One region of the Buttiauxella noackiae genome, then DNA from elsewhere that is predicted to be linked to it. Evidence: predicted binding sites of a transcription regulator. Region 1 holds the regulator's gene; each other region holds the start of a gene.
The links. The regulator PhoB, encoded in region 1, activates phosphate uptake and scavenging genes when phosphate is short. The targets are predictions, from matches to a motif close to CTGTCATAAAACTGNCNNAT.

Region 1 (4,215 bases):
TGGTTTTGCGTAAACTGTGCAAGTTGGCTTAGCCATTGTTGGTGCTGCTGGAGTTTGAGCTGTTCTGCCAGCCGTGTTTTTTCTTCTGTAGTGAGTGCCTGCAAACTCCCGGAAAGCTGCTGGCGCTGCTCTTCGCTTAACAGCGCGACACCTGCGGCCTGGGCTTGCAGGTTTTCAAGCTGGCTGCGCACATTCTTATGATTTTCGAACACCGCCGCAGAAACGGTGCCGTAGATTTCGGTGCCGGTGAGTTCTTCCAGCAGTGAGGCGCGGTCATTAGCATCGGCGTTTAAAAACGCGGCGAACTGGCCCTGGGAAAGCATCATCGAGCGGGTAAAACGGTCGTAATCCAGCCCGGTTAGCTTGGCGGTAAGATCGAGCTTATCTTTGACCTTATCGGCAACTATTTTGCCGCTGGCGACTTCGGCCAGCTCCACGCGCGGAGCTTGCAGATTGCCGTTTACCGCATTGCGCGCACGATTCTGGCTCCAGAATGCGCGATACGCCACGCCTTTGACTTCAAACTCCACTTCCGCCAGGCATTCGGCGGTATCCCGCGTCATCAGGTCATTTTGCGACTGGGAGACGGTATTGAGGCGCGGAGTTTTGTGATAAAGCGCGAGGCAGATCGCATCGAGCAGCGTGGTTTTCCCGGCACCGGTTGGCCCGGTAATCGCAAACAAGCCGTTGCTGGCAAAAGGCTCGCTGGTGAAATCAATTTTCCATTCCCCTTTCAGGGAGTTGAGGTTTTTTAACCGCAGGCTGAGAATTTTCATGCCTGTTCCTCCGCGTCATGCAGGCTTGCCACTGTCTGGGCAAACAGAGTGCGCAAACGTTGCGCGCGTTCTTCCGTGGTCTCTTCCTGAATCAGGCGGCGCTCAAAAACTTCTTCCACCGTCAGTTCACTCAGGGTTTCTTTGTGCTGCTGGGCGATAACGCGTTCACGCTGTTCTCGGCTGCGGCGCAGCAACACCACTTCAACGGGCAATGTTTCAGTGAGTTGCTGAATATGGCGCTGCATATCATGCAGATATTCATCGGTGGCGATTTCAATATCCAGCCACACTTTGGGCTCTGTGGGGGCATCGCGCCACTGCGTCAGCTGTTGTTCTATTTCGCTAAGAGAGCCTTTGATCACCGCCAGCGGCTGGCTGACGGGTACATTCAGCGCGTTGACTTCATGCAGTTTGCCTTCGGCAAATTCCACCAGATAAACGCTTTTGCTTTTGCCGGTTTCATCAAAACTTAATGGAATTGGCGAGCCGCTATAACGGATATGTTCAGTGCCGCCAATTAATTGCGCACGGTGAATATGGCCCAGCGCGATGTAATCCGCCTGCGGGAAGTGCTGCGCCGGGAAGGCATCGAGCGTGCCGATATAAATGTCGCGCACCGCATCGCTTTTGGTCACGCCGACCGTCGTTAAATGTCCGGTGGCAATAATCGGCAGCTTTGCATCAGCGCGTAAATCGCAGGCCGCGCTATAACACTGTTGATAATGCTCGCTGATGGCTTCCATTAATGAACGCTGTTTTTCATGGCCGGATAAACCCGCCTGGCTGCTTTGAATATCGCGTGGGCGCAAAAATGGAATAGGGCAGAGAATCGCACCGGGTTGACCACTTTTGGATTTTAGAACAATAGCTTGCTGGCTGGTATCATGGCGAGCACTGGCAATAACATATGTATTCAGGCACGCCATCAGTTCGCGGGATTCGTTAAGCGTCGCGACGGAGTCATGGTTTCCGGCCAGCACCACGAGTGAGCAGCCCGTTGCCTGGAGTTGCACCACAAAGCGGTTATATAGTTCACGCGCATAGCTCGGTGGCGAGCCGGTATCAAAAATATCGCCCGCGACAATTATGGCATCCACATCATGCTCGACTGCGGCTTTCAGCAACCATTCAAGAAACGCCTGGTGCTCAGGACCGCGGCTTTTGGTATAAAAATTTTGACCCAGATGCCAGTCTGATGTGTGAATAATGCGCATTACTTGTCCCGTGGTTCAAAAGCGTAGCCGCGATTATAAAGCGGATACGGAATAACGGCATAACTGAGTGTCATAATTCAAAGTGATGGGTCATCTGGCGGTCATGTTTTTCATAAATCTGTCATAAATCTGACGCATAATGGCGCCGCATTGAAACAACAATAATTATTCCTTGAGCAGGGCGAATCATGGCGAAGCGTATTTTAGTCGTAGAAGATGAAGCTCCAATCCGTGAAATGGTGAGCTTTGTGCTCGAGCAAAACGGTTTTCAACCTGTAGAAGCGGAAGATTATGACAGTGCAGTGAATCTGCTTATTGAACCCTTTCCTGACCTGATATTGCTGGATTGGATGTTGCCGGGTGGTTCGGGGATTCAGTTTATCAAGCACCTGAAACGTGAAGCATTAACCCGTGAAATACCGGTGATGATGCTGACGGCGCGTGGGGAAGAAGAAGATCGCGTGCGCGGCCTGGAAGTTGGGGCCGATGATTATATTACTAAGCCGTTTTCCCCGAAGGAGCTGGTGGCGCGAATTAAAGCTGTGATGCGGCGTATCTCGCCAATGGCGGTGGAAGAGGTAATTGAGATGCAAGGGCTGAGTCTGGACCCATCATCGCACCGGGTAATGACTGGCGAAAACCCACTGGATATGGGGCCAACCGAGTTTAAGTTATTACACTTCTTTATGACGCACCCGGAGCGTGTGTATAGCCGTGAGCAATTGCTTAACCATGTGTGGGGCACCAATGTTTATGTCGAAGACCGAACGGTGGACGTACATATTAGGCGGTTACGCAAAGCACTCGAACACAGTGGACATGACAGAATGGTACAAACAGTACGCGGTACGGGTTATCGGTTCTCAACCCGCTTTTAATTCCTTATCAGGAGAGTGACGCGTGCTGGAACGGTTGTCATGGAAAAGGCTGGTACTGGAGCTGGTGCTCTGTTGTATACCGGCCGTCATTTTAGGCCTTATTTTTGGTCATTTACCCTGGTTTTTATTACTGGCGGTCACTGGGCTGCTGGTTTGGCATTTCTGGAATTTGTTGCGTCTATCGTGGTGGTTATGGGTTGATCGCAGCATGACGCCTCCTCCGGGGCGGGGGAGTTGGGATCCATTGCTCTACGGCCTTCACCAGATGCAGTTGCGTAATAAAAAACGCCGCAAAGAGTTAGGTAACCTGATTAAGCGCTTTCGTAGCGGTGCGGAATCATTGCCTGATGCGGTTGTGCTGACCACCGAAGAAGGGACGATTTTTTGGTGTAATGGTCTTGCTCAACAGTTATTAGGGTTGCGCTGGCCGGACGATAACGGGCAGAACATCCTTAATTTGCTGCGATACCCGGAATTTACCCGCTATTTGTCACAAAAAGATTTTTCCCGCCCACTGACACTTGTGCTCAATAATGGCCGTCATCTGGAATTTCGCGTAATGCCATACAGCGACGAACAGTGGCTGTTGGTGGCGCGTGATGTGACTCAGATGCACCAGCTTGAAGGGGCGCGCCGTAACTTTTTTGCCAACGTCAGCCATGAACTGCGGACACCATTGACAGTGCTGCAAGGTTACCTGGAAATGATGCAGGATCAGGCGCTTGAAGGGCCATTGCGGGACAAAGCGCTAGGTACCATGCGTGAACAAACTTCACGAATGGAAGGCCTGGTTAAGCAACTTCTGACACTGTCAAAAATTGAAGCAGCCCCGGCGATGGTGCTCAATGAAAAGATTGATGTCCCACTGATGTTGCGTGTGGTGGAGCGCGAAGCGCAGACTCTCAGCCAACAAAGACAGACGTTAGAGTTTGATATCGACTCAACCTTGAAAGTGTTTGGTAATGAAGAACAATTGCGCAGTGCGATTTCGAACCTCGTTTACAACGCGGTAAACCATACGCCAGAGGGCACATATATTACGGTGAGCTGGAAACGGATTGCAGGTGGTGCGTGTTTTAGTGTTGAAGATACGGGGCCTGGCATTTCAGCTGAACATATTCCGCGCCTGACTGAGCGTTTTTACCGCGTAGATAAAGCGCGTTCACGGCAAACCGGTGGTAGCGGGCTGGGGCTTGCGATAGTGAAACATGCTTTGAGCCACCACGACGCACGCCTGCACATTGAAAGCCAGTTGGGTAAAGGAACAACATTTTCCTTTGTACTGCCTGAGCGTCTTATCGTGAGCGAAAAAGTGATTCAGACAGAGTAGTTTACTCAAATGGTGTC
Region 2 (4,215 bases), on a different contig from region 1:
GGCGTTTTGTATCAATGGTAAGGCGAAGTCTATGAGTGAATTGTTCATGACTCACCCGCCGCTGGATAAGCGTATTGAAGCGCTGCGTAACGGCGAATATTTGAAGTAGTCGTAAGTCGCAATGAAAAAGCGTGCCATCGCTGGCACGCTTTTTTTATGCCTGTGATGGCGTAGGTTGGGACATGCGCAAACTGCTGACAATAGCTGCGATGGTTGCAAAGCTCCCTGCCAGTAACAGCGAGGCATGCGTTCCGTGAGTCGCGAAAAGGTTGAACATCAGAGCCACCAGAGCTGCACCGCAACTCTGGCCTAACAATCGAGCCGTGCCTAACATGCCACTGGCACCGCCGCTGCGGTTACGCGGTGCTGAAGAAATAATGGTGTGGTTATTCGGTGACTGGAACAAACCGAAACCAGCGCCACACAAAAGCATGCGCCAGATGATATCGATATCGGTAGGGTTGTGCGGTAACAACGCCAAAGCAAATAAACCGAATGCCATAACAACAAGCCCGAGTCCACCCAGCAGCCCTGCATGTACTCGTCCAATCAAATGACCAGCAACAGGTGCCATTATCATTGTTGCAATTGGCCATGGTGTGAGAAGCAGACCCGTTTCTACTTCGCTGCGTCCCAATGTTGATTGCAAGAAAAAGGGAAGCGAAACCATCGCTAACATTTGAGCGGCGAAGGAACATACGGACGTTCCCATAGATAATGAAAACACAGGAATACGCAATAAATCTACGGGTAACAGAGGGAAGGGGAGTTTCAATTGACGGCGAATAAAGAAGAAGCCAATCACACTTAATGCAACGAGCTCTGAAATGATCAGCCAGCCTGACTGCCCTTGGGCGAAACCGCTAATTGCCGAGATCAACAGGCCGAACGTCAAGGCATTCATAATCGCGCTGGGAATATCGAAGCGTTGGCCCTGTGATTTTTGTTGATTGGGAGGCAGAAAACGAATTGCTAACAATAGCGCGAGAATGCCAATTGGCACATTAATCAAAAACAGCCATTTCCACGATGCAACAGAAAGAATAGCTGCGGCAATAGTTGGCCCGGCAGCTGAGGATACGGCGACAATAAACGAGTTAATCCCCATTCCACGACCGAGATATTTTTGCGGATAGATAAGCCTAATCAGAGCAGTATTGACGCTCATTAATGCGGCACCGCCAAAGCCCTGAAGCACACGAGCGAATGTTAACATGGGCAATGAATTCGACAGCGCACAAAACAGTGATGTCATGCAGAACAAAATCAGCCCGCATTGATATATCCGGCGATAGCCAAAAATGTCGCCTAAGAATGACATCGACAGTAACGAAACAATTATTGCGATTTGATAGCTATTCACTATCCAGATTGATTCTGCCGGGCTGGCGTTTAGTTCTCGGGCAATAGTTGGAAGTGCTACGTTTGCGATCACGCCATCCAGAACTGCCATTGTGATACCCAACGCAATGGCCAAAATAGCACCATAGCGCTGCGGTAATGGAAGACCATCAGCAAGGGTTTTATCCATAAGGGAAATTTAAATTCATGGGTGATTTATACGAAGAGCAATAATAATAGCACTAAATTTAAGGGATATGTCGCAGATTTGTAACGAAATAGAATAGATTCATTGCGATGACATGGTAGTCAACTTATACTAAAAACCAGTTCTGATTTTTATAAAACAAATGCGATCGAGGTGATTTAATGGCTATCGCAGATCTGGATAAACAACCTGATTCTGTCTCTTCTGTCCTGAAAGTTTTTGGCATTTTACAGGCGCTTGGCGAAGAACGCGAAATTGGTATTACTGAATTATCGCAACGCGTAATGATGTCAAAAAGCACCGTCTATCGCTTTTTGCAGACTATGAAATCCCTGGGTTATGTCGCTCAGGAAGGCGAATCTGAAAAATACTCGCTTACCCTAAAGCTGTTTGAGCTTGGTGCGCGTGCATTGCAGAACGTTGATTTAATTCGTAGCGCAGACATTCAAATGCGAGAGTTATCGCGTCTGACGAAAGAAACCATCCACTTGGGTGCGTTGGATGAAGACAGTATTGTCTATATCCATAAGATTGACTCTATGTACAACCTGCGCATGTACTCGCGCATCGGTCGTCGTAACCCGTTGTACAGCACCGCGATTGGTAAGGTGCTTCTGGCGTGGCGCGATCGCAATGAAGTGCGTGAAATCCTTGCTGATGTGGAATATAACCGCAGCACTGAGCGTACTATCATGAGCACTGACGAATTGTTGGACGTTCTGGATACCGTGCGTGAGCAGGGCTACGGTGAAGATAACCAAGAACAGGAAGAAGGTTTACGCTGCATCGGCGTACCTGTTTTTGACCGATTTGGTGTCGTTATTGCTGGTTTGAGTATTTCATTCCCGACACTTCGTTTTTCTGAAGACAGGCTCCATGAATATGTAGCGATGCTTCATGACGCAGCCCGAACTATTTCTGAACAAATGGGTTATCACGAGTATCCATTCTGATGAAATAGAAAACGCCGCTATTAAGCGGCGTTTTCTTTATACATTCCTAGTTACCCGTATCGATAACTTCATCACTTTTACGCAATACTGGGCAATCGCTAAGTCCGATAATTCCACTACTGGTATGAACAAATTGTGCTGTGGTGACATTTCGAGCGGTCAGGTATTTGCATTGAAGCCCCATACCTGCAGCATTTTCATGACTTCCAATCAAAACTCCATATCCCGAGAGGAGCAAACCGATCCACAAAAGCGCTATTACAATAATAGTGCGGATCACAATACGCATAGGTACCTCTTATTATTAAGTAATTAGACTTCTAAGCGTAGCGGATTGCACTGTAGTAGCAATGTGATGATTCTTAAATAATATGAGTGAGAGTTATGTGTGGTTTAGGCTGTCTATGTAAGACTTTACAATAAATAGGAAAGAGGTGGAGAGTTGTAGTGAGAAAGTACAGATGGCTTATACTGATTGCGGTTTTTTTCGTCTGTTTGCTGCTGTGGACCCAAATGGTCAATGTCATGTGTGATCAGGATGTACAATTTTTCAGCGGCATTTGTACCATTAATAAATTTATTCCTTGGTAGTGTGTTTTTATCCACATAGTGCTTACCTTAAGGCCCGGCAGGTGTAGAATAGCGCGTTTTGCTGAGGTGGTAATATGAACGAATTAAGTGTTGGCGCGTTGAATATCGTGTCCCTGACAGTTTCCCTGGTGGTACTAGTTATTGGACTCGTAATGTGGTTCTTTGTTAACCGCGCGAGTAGCCGCACCAATGAACAGATCGAGCTTCTTGAAGAGTTGCTGGATCAGCAAAAGCGCCAGACTGCTCTGTTACGACGTTTGTGTGAAGCGAACGAGCCTGAAGTCGTTAAGGAAGAACCAGAAGTTGCGAAGGAAGATGATGAAGTCGAAGACGATTTTATTCGTCTGGTTGCTGAGCGCTAATCCTGATTAACCTGTTTGTGTTGCTGCGGAGTAACCATGCGGTGGAAAAATCCCTGGTTTGATCCTCTAAAATCTCATCACCAAATTGACGGTTTTCGTAATCTGGAGTCAAGCCTACGAAAACCGGGTGATGTTGAACGCTGGCGAAAAGAGCGAAAAGCACAGGGATTACCTCATCCTCCGAGCGATGGTTATGCCGCTTTTACGGAGCGGTGGTGTCAGAAGGTCGAGCTTAAAGGACAGGATGACCGGTTATGGTGGCTAGGACATGCAACAGTATTATTGCGTATTAATGGCAAATATTTACTGACAGACCCTGTATTGTCCCGACGGGCTTCACCTTTATCATTTGCTGGACCCAAACGTAAGACTCCAACCCCAATTCATATCAATGATTTGCATCAGCTTGATGCAGTTTTGATTTCACATAATCATTACGATCATCTGGATTACTCCACGATTCGACAGATTTCCCGTCATTTCCCCAACACTCATTTCTTTGTCCCATTGGGCTTAAAATCGTGGTTTACCCGTCGGGGCATTCACCAGGTCACAGAGCTTGATTGGTGGCAGAGCTTTAGCTGGCAGGAAATGATCTTTACTTCGGTACCGGCGCAACACTGGAGCATGCGCTCATTCTGGGATCGTAACCGGAGTTTGTGGTGTGGATGGATTATCGAAAGTAGCCATTTACGGATATGGTTTAGCGGTGATACGGGTTATACAGCAGGCCTTGCTGATATTGCTTTGTTCAGAGGCC
Region 3 (4,215 bases), on a different contig from region 1:
TTTCTTATTACGATATTCTGGCTGGTGCAAGGCATAGCGGCAATCCTCCCCACAAAAGTAGGGTTTTAATGTATAATCACGCCACTTTTGGCGGGAAACCGCTATTTTTAAAGCTTATTTTTGAGGATATGACGATGACACTCCCTCATTGCCCTAAATGCAATTCCGAGTACACCTACGAAGACAACGGTATGTTTATCTGCCCGGAATGTGCGCATGAATGGAATGATGCCGAACCTGCAGCAGACAACGATCAACTGGTAGTTAAAGATGCCAACGGCAACCTGTTAGTTGACGGTGATAACGTCACTGTAATTAAAGATCTGAAGGTCAAAGGCAGCTCTTCAATGTTGAAGATTGGTACTAAAGTAAAAGGTATCCGTCTGGTTGAAGGCGACCATAACATCGATTGCAAGATTGATGGTTTCGGCCAAATGAAGCTGAAATCTGAGTTCGTTAAGAAGAACTAAGTAAGTTTTCCTCTCCCCCGGGAGAGGAGAAAAACCACCCTCCCCCGCCTGGCTTGCCCAACTTCCCCCAACTAAACTTCTTGTGCACTCCGCATTATGAGGAATTAGCCATGTCTGTAAGCCCCTACATCTTTTTTGACGGCACCTGTGAAGAAGCGATTGAGTTCTACAAACAAGCCATCGGTGCTGAGCTGTTGTTTAAAATGACTTTTGGTGAAATGCCAAAAGACGAGAATCAGTCGGCTGAAGGATGCAGCAGCGGTTTTAACTGGCCGGACGATAAAATCATGCATGCCAATGTGCGCATTGGCGATGGTGAAGTGATGATGAGCGACGGCAATATGGCCGCCGATAAAGTAAAACACGCGGGCTACTCGCTGAGTTTATCCAGCAAAGATGTCAGTGAGGGAAAACGTTGGTTCGACAACCTTTCCGCAGGTGGTGAGGTCACCATGCCATGGAGCGAAACATTCTGGGCAAAAGGCTTCGGTATGCTTACCGATAAATACGGTATTCCATGGATGGTGAATGTCGAAAAACCGATGTAACCAGTTCGACCTGATGCCAAACGTAGGTCGGATAAGCGCAGCGTCATCCGACAAATCTGACGAAAATGGTGGATGACGCTTGCGCTTATCCACCTACGCAACCCATTCTCAATCTTTTTACCGCGCAATCGCCCAGTTAATGGGGATAGCACCTTCCCCGCGCAGATAATCCTGCAAAGGCTGCGGGCTATATGAACCACTCAGCCATTCCCCATTGATTGCCGACTGCTGAAGTAACGTTGCACCACCACTAAGACGCTCAATCACCGACTGGTGAACCATCATAGATGAAGTGATCGGTGGCGGAAGTTGCCGGGGCATAATGCGCAGATAGCGCGTGGGTGGATACCAGTCACAATGCAGCGGCCCAAGGGGGTCGGCCACCACTTCGCTGGGTGCCAGATTAACGCCCAAATCGTCGAGTGCATCGTGCATCCAAAGGTATGCACCATTCGACAAGCTGCGGTCCTCGTCCGTGCCAATATAGCCCCCACCGACATCATGATGAATACCGGGAAACATCACCTGCAAAATACGATCGCGGTTATCCCACAGCACCGGTGCTAAATCGAGGCGTTGCTCGTCAATGGCAATGGCCTGAAGGCCGTATTTAACCCGTGAGTGCAGCTCAGTATTGTTAAAACGAAAAACGTTATACCGCTTATCATTGAAATACTTGGGAATGCCCATCTGCCCAACGGTTTCCCACACCGCTACCGCTTCGATGGACGCCGGTCGAGTTATGCAGGTTGGGTCTACGCTGTCACAAAAAAATCCCGGCAGCTCACGCACCACACCGCCCAAAAGGCTGGGGCTCATATCCGGAGCATGAGCAAGATATTGCGCCCATACGGATGAAGCAAAACGCCACGCTTCATCTTTATTGCGAGCATTTAAATTCAGCTTTTCACGATTTAATAAACCACGGTCGATAATCATCTGCGCCAGCACTCGCGCGGTATAAGCACCCTGGCTAAATCCCACCAGATAGATACGATCGCCCGCCTGCCAGTGTCGACTAATAAAGGTATACCCGCGAATGATCGGTACGATCAACTCGGCGCCAAAAGCACCTCCGAGGCGTTTCACCAGACCATTATGCGGATCGCCCTTACCATAAATGTACTTGGCAACTTGTACGATCCCGCCGCTGCTATTGGTCAGGATCTTTTCTTGCTCATTGGCTAACAACAAACTTTGCTTATCAACCGTGCCTTTTAAATCAACAAACAATTGATAAACGTTACTCGCTGCGGCTTCGTCATCCGCTTGATTTTCTACACCGGGAGCGGTCCATGTGCCATCGGCACAAAAAATAATGTTTTTGCTCATCGCTGCTTTCCCAACGACCGACGGGTATCTGTAAGCAAAGACAAAAACGAAGCGTGAAACAATACGACAAATAGTTGATTAGCCTGATGACTTCCAGGCTCCCGCTCACTCTTCATCATATCGAAACTTATCTTTAACAAAATCGTCACATTCTATCGGCACCATGAGGCAACTTTTTAAGGAGCCTGAATGATGCAAACAATTATTCGCGTCAACAAATTGAGCAAAACCTTCAACCAGCATCAGGCATTAAATGCTGTTGATTTGGAAGTAAATGAAGGTGAGATGGTCGCTCTGCTGGGGCCGTCAGGTTCAGGCAAATCCACCCTCTTACGCCATCTGAGCGGTCTGATTACTTCTGATAAATCAGCTCATTGTCACGTTGAATTGCTAGGCCGCACCGTCCAAAAAGCGGGCCGTCTGGCAAGTGATATTCGTAAGAGTCGTGCTCACACCGGCTACATTTTCCAGCAGTTCAACCTGGTGAACCGCCTGACAGTACTGGAAAACGTACTGATTGGCGCACTGGGTTCCACGCCGTTCTGGCGCACCTGTTTTAACTGGTTTACCCGCGAACAAAAGCAACGTGCGTTGCAGGCGCTGACCCGCGTCGGCATGACGCAATTTGCGTATCAACGTGTATCCACCCTGTCCGGTGGGCAGCAACAGCGCGTGGCGATTGCCCGTGCGCTGATGCAGCAAGCAAAAGTGATTCTGGCCGATGAACCCATTGCCTCACTCGACCCGGAATCAGCACGCATTGTTATGGAAACGCTACACGACATTAACCGCCTGGATGGCATCACCGTAGTGGTGACGCTGCATCAGGTGGACTACGCCCTGCGCTACTGCGAACGCATCGTCGCTCTGCGTCAGGGTCATGTGTTTTACGACGGAAGCAGCTCTGAGTTCGACAACGAACGTCTGGGCAATCTTTACCGCAGCATGAATCGCGTTGATGCGGTTGCTGCTTAACAACTTTGTTATCTCTTTCAAGGAACAGTCAGCCATGAGCTACAAAAAAGTTGCCGCCCTCGCCTTTACCAGCCTGCTAAGCGTCAGCACTCTGTTCAGCACCGCCCATGCGGATGAACAAGAAAAGTCCCTGAACTTCGGCATCATCTCGACTGAATCACAACAAAACCTGAAACCGCAGTGGGACCCGTTCCTGAAGGATATGGAGAAGAAACTGGGCATGAAAGTGAATGCTTTCTTCGCTCCGGACTACGCAGGGATTATCCAGGGGATGCGCTTTAACAAAGTTGATATCGCCTGGTACGGCAACCTTTCGGCCATGGAAGCAGTTGACCGCGCTAACGGTCAGGTATTTGCTCAGACGGTAGCAGTAGATGGCAGCCCGGGTTACTGGAGCGTGCTTATCGTTAACAAAGACAGCCCAATCAACAACCTGCAAGACATGCTGGCAAAACGCAAAGAGCTGACTTTCGGCAACGGTGACCCGAACTCTACTTCTGGTTACCTCGTCCCGGGATACTACGTTTTCGCCAAGAACAACGCATCGGTGAGTGAGTTTAAACGCTCTGTGAATGCCAGCCATGAAACCAACGCCCTGGCCGTTGCCAACAAGCAAGTCGACGTGGCAACCAACAACACCGAAAACCTCGAAAAACTGAAAACGTCCGCACCTGAAAAACTTAAAGAACTGAAAGTCATCTGGAAATCGCCACTGATTCCAGGTGACCCAATCGCATGGCGTAAAAACCTGTCTGAAACCACAAAAGACAAGATCTACGACTTCTTTATGACTTACGGCAAAACACCGGAAGAGAAAGAGGTCCTGACTCGTCTCGGTTGGGCTCCGTTCCGTCCATCCAGCGACCTGCAACTGGTGCCGATTCGCCAGC
Region 4 (4,215 bases), 280 kb from region 1:
CTGGCGCTGGTAATCACAATACTGGCGATGTATGGCCTTGGCCTGATGTTAAAGCGCACGCTCGGCGGGCAAACAGGTGACACGTTAGGCGCGGCTATCGAATTAGGCGAGCTGGTGTTTTTGTTGGCACTGCTGCGTTGATTGTCGGATGACGCTGCGCTTATCCGACCTACGAAATGAGCTGAGGTCGGGTGGATAAACGCAGCGTCATCCACCATTATTTATCCCGATTCTAAAGAGAAAAAAATGCAAACACTGAACTCCCTTTTGGCAATGATTTCTCCGCTTGATAGCGAAGCAATGTCACGCGCACAACAACATATCGACGGCCTGCTTAAACCGTTCGGCAGCCTCGGGCGTCTTGAAGCATTAGCGGTGCAGCTGGCAGGAATGCCAGGTATGAAAAATGGCCTGAACACTAAACGCAAATCAATCTTCGTGATGTGTGCCGACCACGGTGTATATGCCGAAGGTGTGGCTATTTCACCGCAAATTGTCACTGCTATTCAGGCGATGAACATGACGCGCCACAACACTGGCGTGTGTGTCCTGGGCGCGACTGTCGGTGCGGATATTCATGTGGTCGATGTTGGTATCGACAGCGATGTTCTGCCAGGTGTACTGGATATGAAGGTGGCACGCGGCAGTGGCAATATTGCGCAAGGCCCGGCGATGAGTCGTGAGCAAGCTGAAAATCTGCTGCTGGCAACCATGCAACTCACCATTCAGAAAGCCGCTGAAGGTGTAACGCTGTTTGGTGTGGGTGAACTGGGTATGGCCAATACCACGCCTGCGGCAGCGATGGTCAGCGTGTTCACCGATAGCTCACCGGATGACGTTGTTGGTATGGGCGCTAACTTCCCAGTCGACCAGATGCATCACAAAATTTCCGTAGTACGTAAAGCGATTGAAACCAATCAACCTGATGCAGCTGATGGTATTGATGTGCTGGCCAAAGTGGGTGGTTTCGACCTGGTAGGGATGACAGGGGTGATGTTAGGTGCAGCGGCTGCTGGCCTGCCGGTCGTTCTCGACGGTTTCTTGTCGTATGCCTCAGCACTCGCGGCCTGCCAGATTGCACCCGGTGTGCGTGATTACCTAATCCCGTCGCATTTATCTGCGGAAAAAGGTGCGGTTATCGCGATGAATAAATTAGGGTTGGAGCCGTATTTGCAAATGGGTATGCGTTTAGGTGAAGGCAGTGGTGCGGCACTGGCAATGCATCTGGTGGATGCGGCATGCGCAATGCACAACAATATGGGATCGCTTGCGGACAGCAATATTGTGTTGCCGGGCTAAGGATTCAGAGTCGTAAATCGGTGGATGGCGCTAATCGCTTATCCACCCTACAACGGCTAAAAAAATCAATCAGTTGTAGGTCGGGTAAGCGCAGCGCCACCCGACACTCACAGATGGTTTATTTCACTTTCACCAACGTGCGGCCCTGAATCTCATTGCTCATAAAGCTTTCGGCAACTTGTGGCGCCTGCTCCAGGCTAATTTCTGTTGTCGCAGTTTCATAGAAGCTCTCTGGCAATAACTCAGCAAGGCGTTTCCATGCAGCGATGCGACGAACTTGCGGGGCACTCACCGAATCTACACCTTGCAGGCGCACGTTACGCAGAATGAATGGCATCACCGTTGTTGGCAGTGAGAACCCTCCCGCGAGGCCACAGGCCGCGACACAACCTGAGTAGTTCATCTGTGCGAGCAGTTTGGCGAGCACATTGCCACCTACGGTATCTACCGCGCCAGCCCACACTTGTTTTTCCAGCGGACGAGTTTCAGCGAATTCACTGCGTGGCAGAATGCGGCTGGCACCTAACTGGCGCAGATAGTCGTGTGTGGATTCCCGGCCAGAAACAGCGGCAACCTGGTAGCCCAAAGCATGCAGCAGAGCGATTGCAGTACTGCCTACGCCGCCGCTGGCACCGGTTACAACCACTTCACCGCTTTCTGGCGTAATACCTGCATCTTCCAGCGCCATCACGCACAGCATGGCAGTAAATCCAGCGGTACCAACGATCATCGCTTTACGTGCGCTAAGGCCAGCAGGCAGGGGAACCAGCCATTCGGATTTCACACGCGCTTGTTCAGCAAGGCCGCCCCAATGATTTTCGCCCACACCCCAGCCGGTCAACACCACTTCCTGACCTACGCTGAAATTAGCATCATCACTACTCGCCACGCGGCCTGCGAAATCAATCCCCGGAACCATCGGGAAGTTACGGATGATTTTGCCTGTGCCGGTGATCGCCAGCGCATCTTTATAGTTCAGGCTTGACCACTCAACATCAACCAGCACATTTCCCAGATCGATTGCCGGCTCAGAGATTTGTTTTACCTCTGCCAGAGTCTTGCCTTCAACTTGCTCAAGTACGACTGCTTTCATGGTGATTCCTCATTCGTTGGGCCGGGTATTCCAGCCTAATTGTTTCTGATGCCCAACACGGTATACCCGAAGCACCTGAGAATAAAGAATACCAACAATATTCCTGTGTAAATGGCTGCTTTTTAGCAGGTTATAAGATTTTCATATTTTAACTTTTGGCCCTGTCACTCGTATGTTTGAAACAAAAGTTTCTAACCGTTGTGACAAAAGTTTCACATATGCCCGCGGGGCAGTTTCAGCACCTTCTGAGGAGATAAGCATGCGCGTCATTCGACTTACAACCGCTGTAGCCCTGGTACTGGCAAGTGCGCATGCGAGTGCGCTGGATAAGCTAAAACTGCAACTCGACTGGATGCCAAATGGCGGTGATAAAGCATTCGTTTTTGTTGGTGTCCAGGAAGGTTTTTACGCAGCCGAAGGGCTGGATGTCGCCATATTACCGGGCCGTGGCAGCAGCGACACGCTGACGAAAATTGCTTCAGGTGCGGCTGATGTGGGAACTGGCGGGATTGCTTCTTTAATGATGGCGCAGGCCGAAGGCGGTATTCCGGTGAAAGCCATCATGAGCATCTACTCAAAACAACCGGATGCGATCTACTCGTGGCAGGGCAGCGGTGTAACCGATATGAAAAGCCTGAAAGGCAAAACGCTTGGCATTCCAACGTTCTCTGCGTCTAACGCTTTATTGCCGATCATGTTGCAAAACAATGGTGTTGACCCCGATAGCGTAAAACAGATCAAAGCGGACCCGGGCACGTTGGTGCCAATGCTTGCGCAGGGACGTGTTGATGGTGTTGTGGTGTGGTCAACGAACCGCCCGAACATTGAAGCGACGCTGGCTCAGGTGAGTAAAAAACCGCTTGAACTGGCCTGGAGCGATTACGGCCTCGATGGCTACGGCTTGTCGTTCTTTGCTTCCGATAAGCTCATCAAAGAAAAGCCGGATGTTGTAGCGCGTTTCGTCCGGGCTTCCAAAAAGTCTATCGAATTTAGCCTCGCGCATCCGGATAAAGCCGCCGCTGACCAAAAAGCGATGGTGCCTGAAGCTGATGTTGCAATGCTGAAAGCCGATTTCGATGTCACAAAACCGCTGATTAACAATGAAATTAGCCAGCGCGATGGCCTGGGGCAATTTGACTCAACGCTCCTGAAACACACGTGGGAATGGGTGGCGAAATCAATGAAATATCCGAGCGATAAAGTAACCCCGGAAACTCTGGTCGACCGTAGTTTTCTCGCACAATAAGGGAATGTTATGCAGCCTGTTATAGAGCTTAGTCATGTCAATCAGACGTTTATATCTGCTGATGGTACCAGGGTTACGGCACTTGATGAGGTGAATCTGACGCTACGCCGCCACGAATTCGTCTCATTTATTGGTCCGTCAGGCTGCGGAAAATCGACCATTTTACGTTTGATTGCCGGGTTGCTCAAACCGAGCAGCGGCATGATTTCTGTATATGGCAAGCCGGTGACCGAACCGCGTGATGAAATGGGGTTTGTGTTCCAGAAACCGACGTTGCTGCCGTGGCTCACTGTGCTCGATAACATCACTTTTCCGATGAAACACAAGTATGGCCGCGTGGATGCTAAAGATACCGCGCGTGGGTATGAATTGCTGGAAATGACAGGGCTGACGCAGTTTGCCAATAAGCGACCGGCGGAATTGTCAGGCGGCATGCAGCAGCGTGTTTCTATTGCTCGCTCTTTGCTGCATGACCCGGATATTTTGCTGATGGATGAACCGTTTTCCGCTCTTGATTCACTAACACGCGATGAAATGAGTTTTGAGTTGATGCGTATCTGGAACGAACGCCCAAAAA

Region 2: the regulator PhoB is predicted to act here: its motif matches at 1,599-1,618, upstream of kdgR (DNA-binding transcriptional regulator KdgR).
Region 3: the regulator PhoB is predicted to act here: its motif matches at 2,482-2,501, upstream of phnC (phosphonate ABC transporter ATP-binding protein).
Region 4: the regulator PhoB is predicted to act here: its motif matches at 2,591-2,610, upstream of acuI (acrylyl-CoA reductase (NADPH)).

The regions. Positions count from the first base shown of each region.
Region 1 is NZ_JPRU01000002.1:451,187-455,401, forward strand. It holds gene sbcC (exonuclease subunit SbcC) at 1-776, opposite strand, end outside; gene sbcD (exonuclease subunit SbcD) at 773-1,990, opposite strand; gene phoB (phosphate response regulator transcription factor PhoB) at 2,179-2,868, shown strand; gene phoR (phosphate regulon sensor histidine kinase PhoR) at 2,891-4,198, shown strand.
Region 2 is NZ_JPRU01000001.1:176,903-181,117, forward strand. It holds gene htpX (protease HtpX) at 1-109, shown strand, start outside; gene IX31_RS00760 (MFS transporter) at 155-1,531, opposite strand; gene kdgR (DNA-binding transcriptional regulator KdgR) at 1,711-2,502, shown strand; gene IX31_RS00770 (YobH family protein) at 2,549-2,791, opposite strand; gene mgrB (PhoP/PhoQ regulatory lipoprotein MgrB) at 2,950-3,093, shown strand; gene IX31_RS00775 (YebO family protein) at 3,168-3,455, shown strand; gene IX31_RS00780 (MBL fold metallo-hydrolase) at 3,492-4,215, shown strand, end outside.
Region 3 is NZ_JPRU01000001.1:22,376-26,590, forward strand. It holds gene IX31_RS00045 (zinc ribbon domain-containing protein YjdM) at 135-470, shown strand; gene yjdN (VOC family metalloprotein YjdN) at 581-1,018, shown strand; gene IX31_RS00055 (phospholipase effector Tle1 domain-containing protein) at 1,136-2,350, opposite strand; gene phnC (phosphonate ABC transporter ATP-binding protein) at 2,543-3,325, shown strand; gene phnD (phosphonate ABC transporter substrate-binding protein) at 3,360-4,215, shown strand, end outside.
Region 4 is NZ_JPRU01000002.1:732,849-737,063, reverse strand. It holds gene cobS (adenosylcobinamide-GDP ribazoletransferase) at 1-141, shown strand, start outside; gene cobT (nicotinate-nucleotide--dimethylbenzimidazole phosphoribosyltransferase) at 247-1,299, shown strand; gene acuI (acrylyl-CoA reductase (NADPH)) at 1,418-2,392, opposite strand; gene IX31_RS11875 (ABC transporter substrate-binding protein) at 2,652-3,638, shown strand; gene IX31_RS11870 (ABC transporter ATP-binding protein) at 3,648-4,215, shown strand, end outside.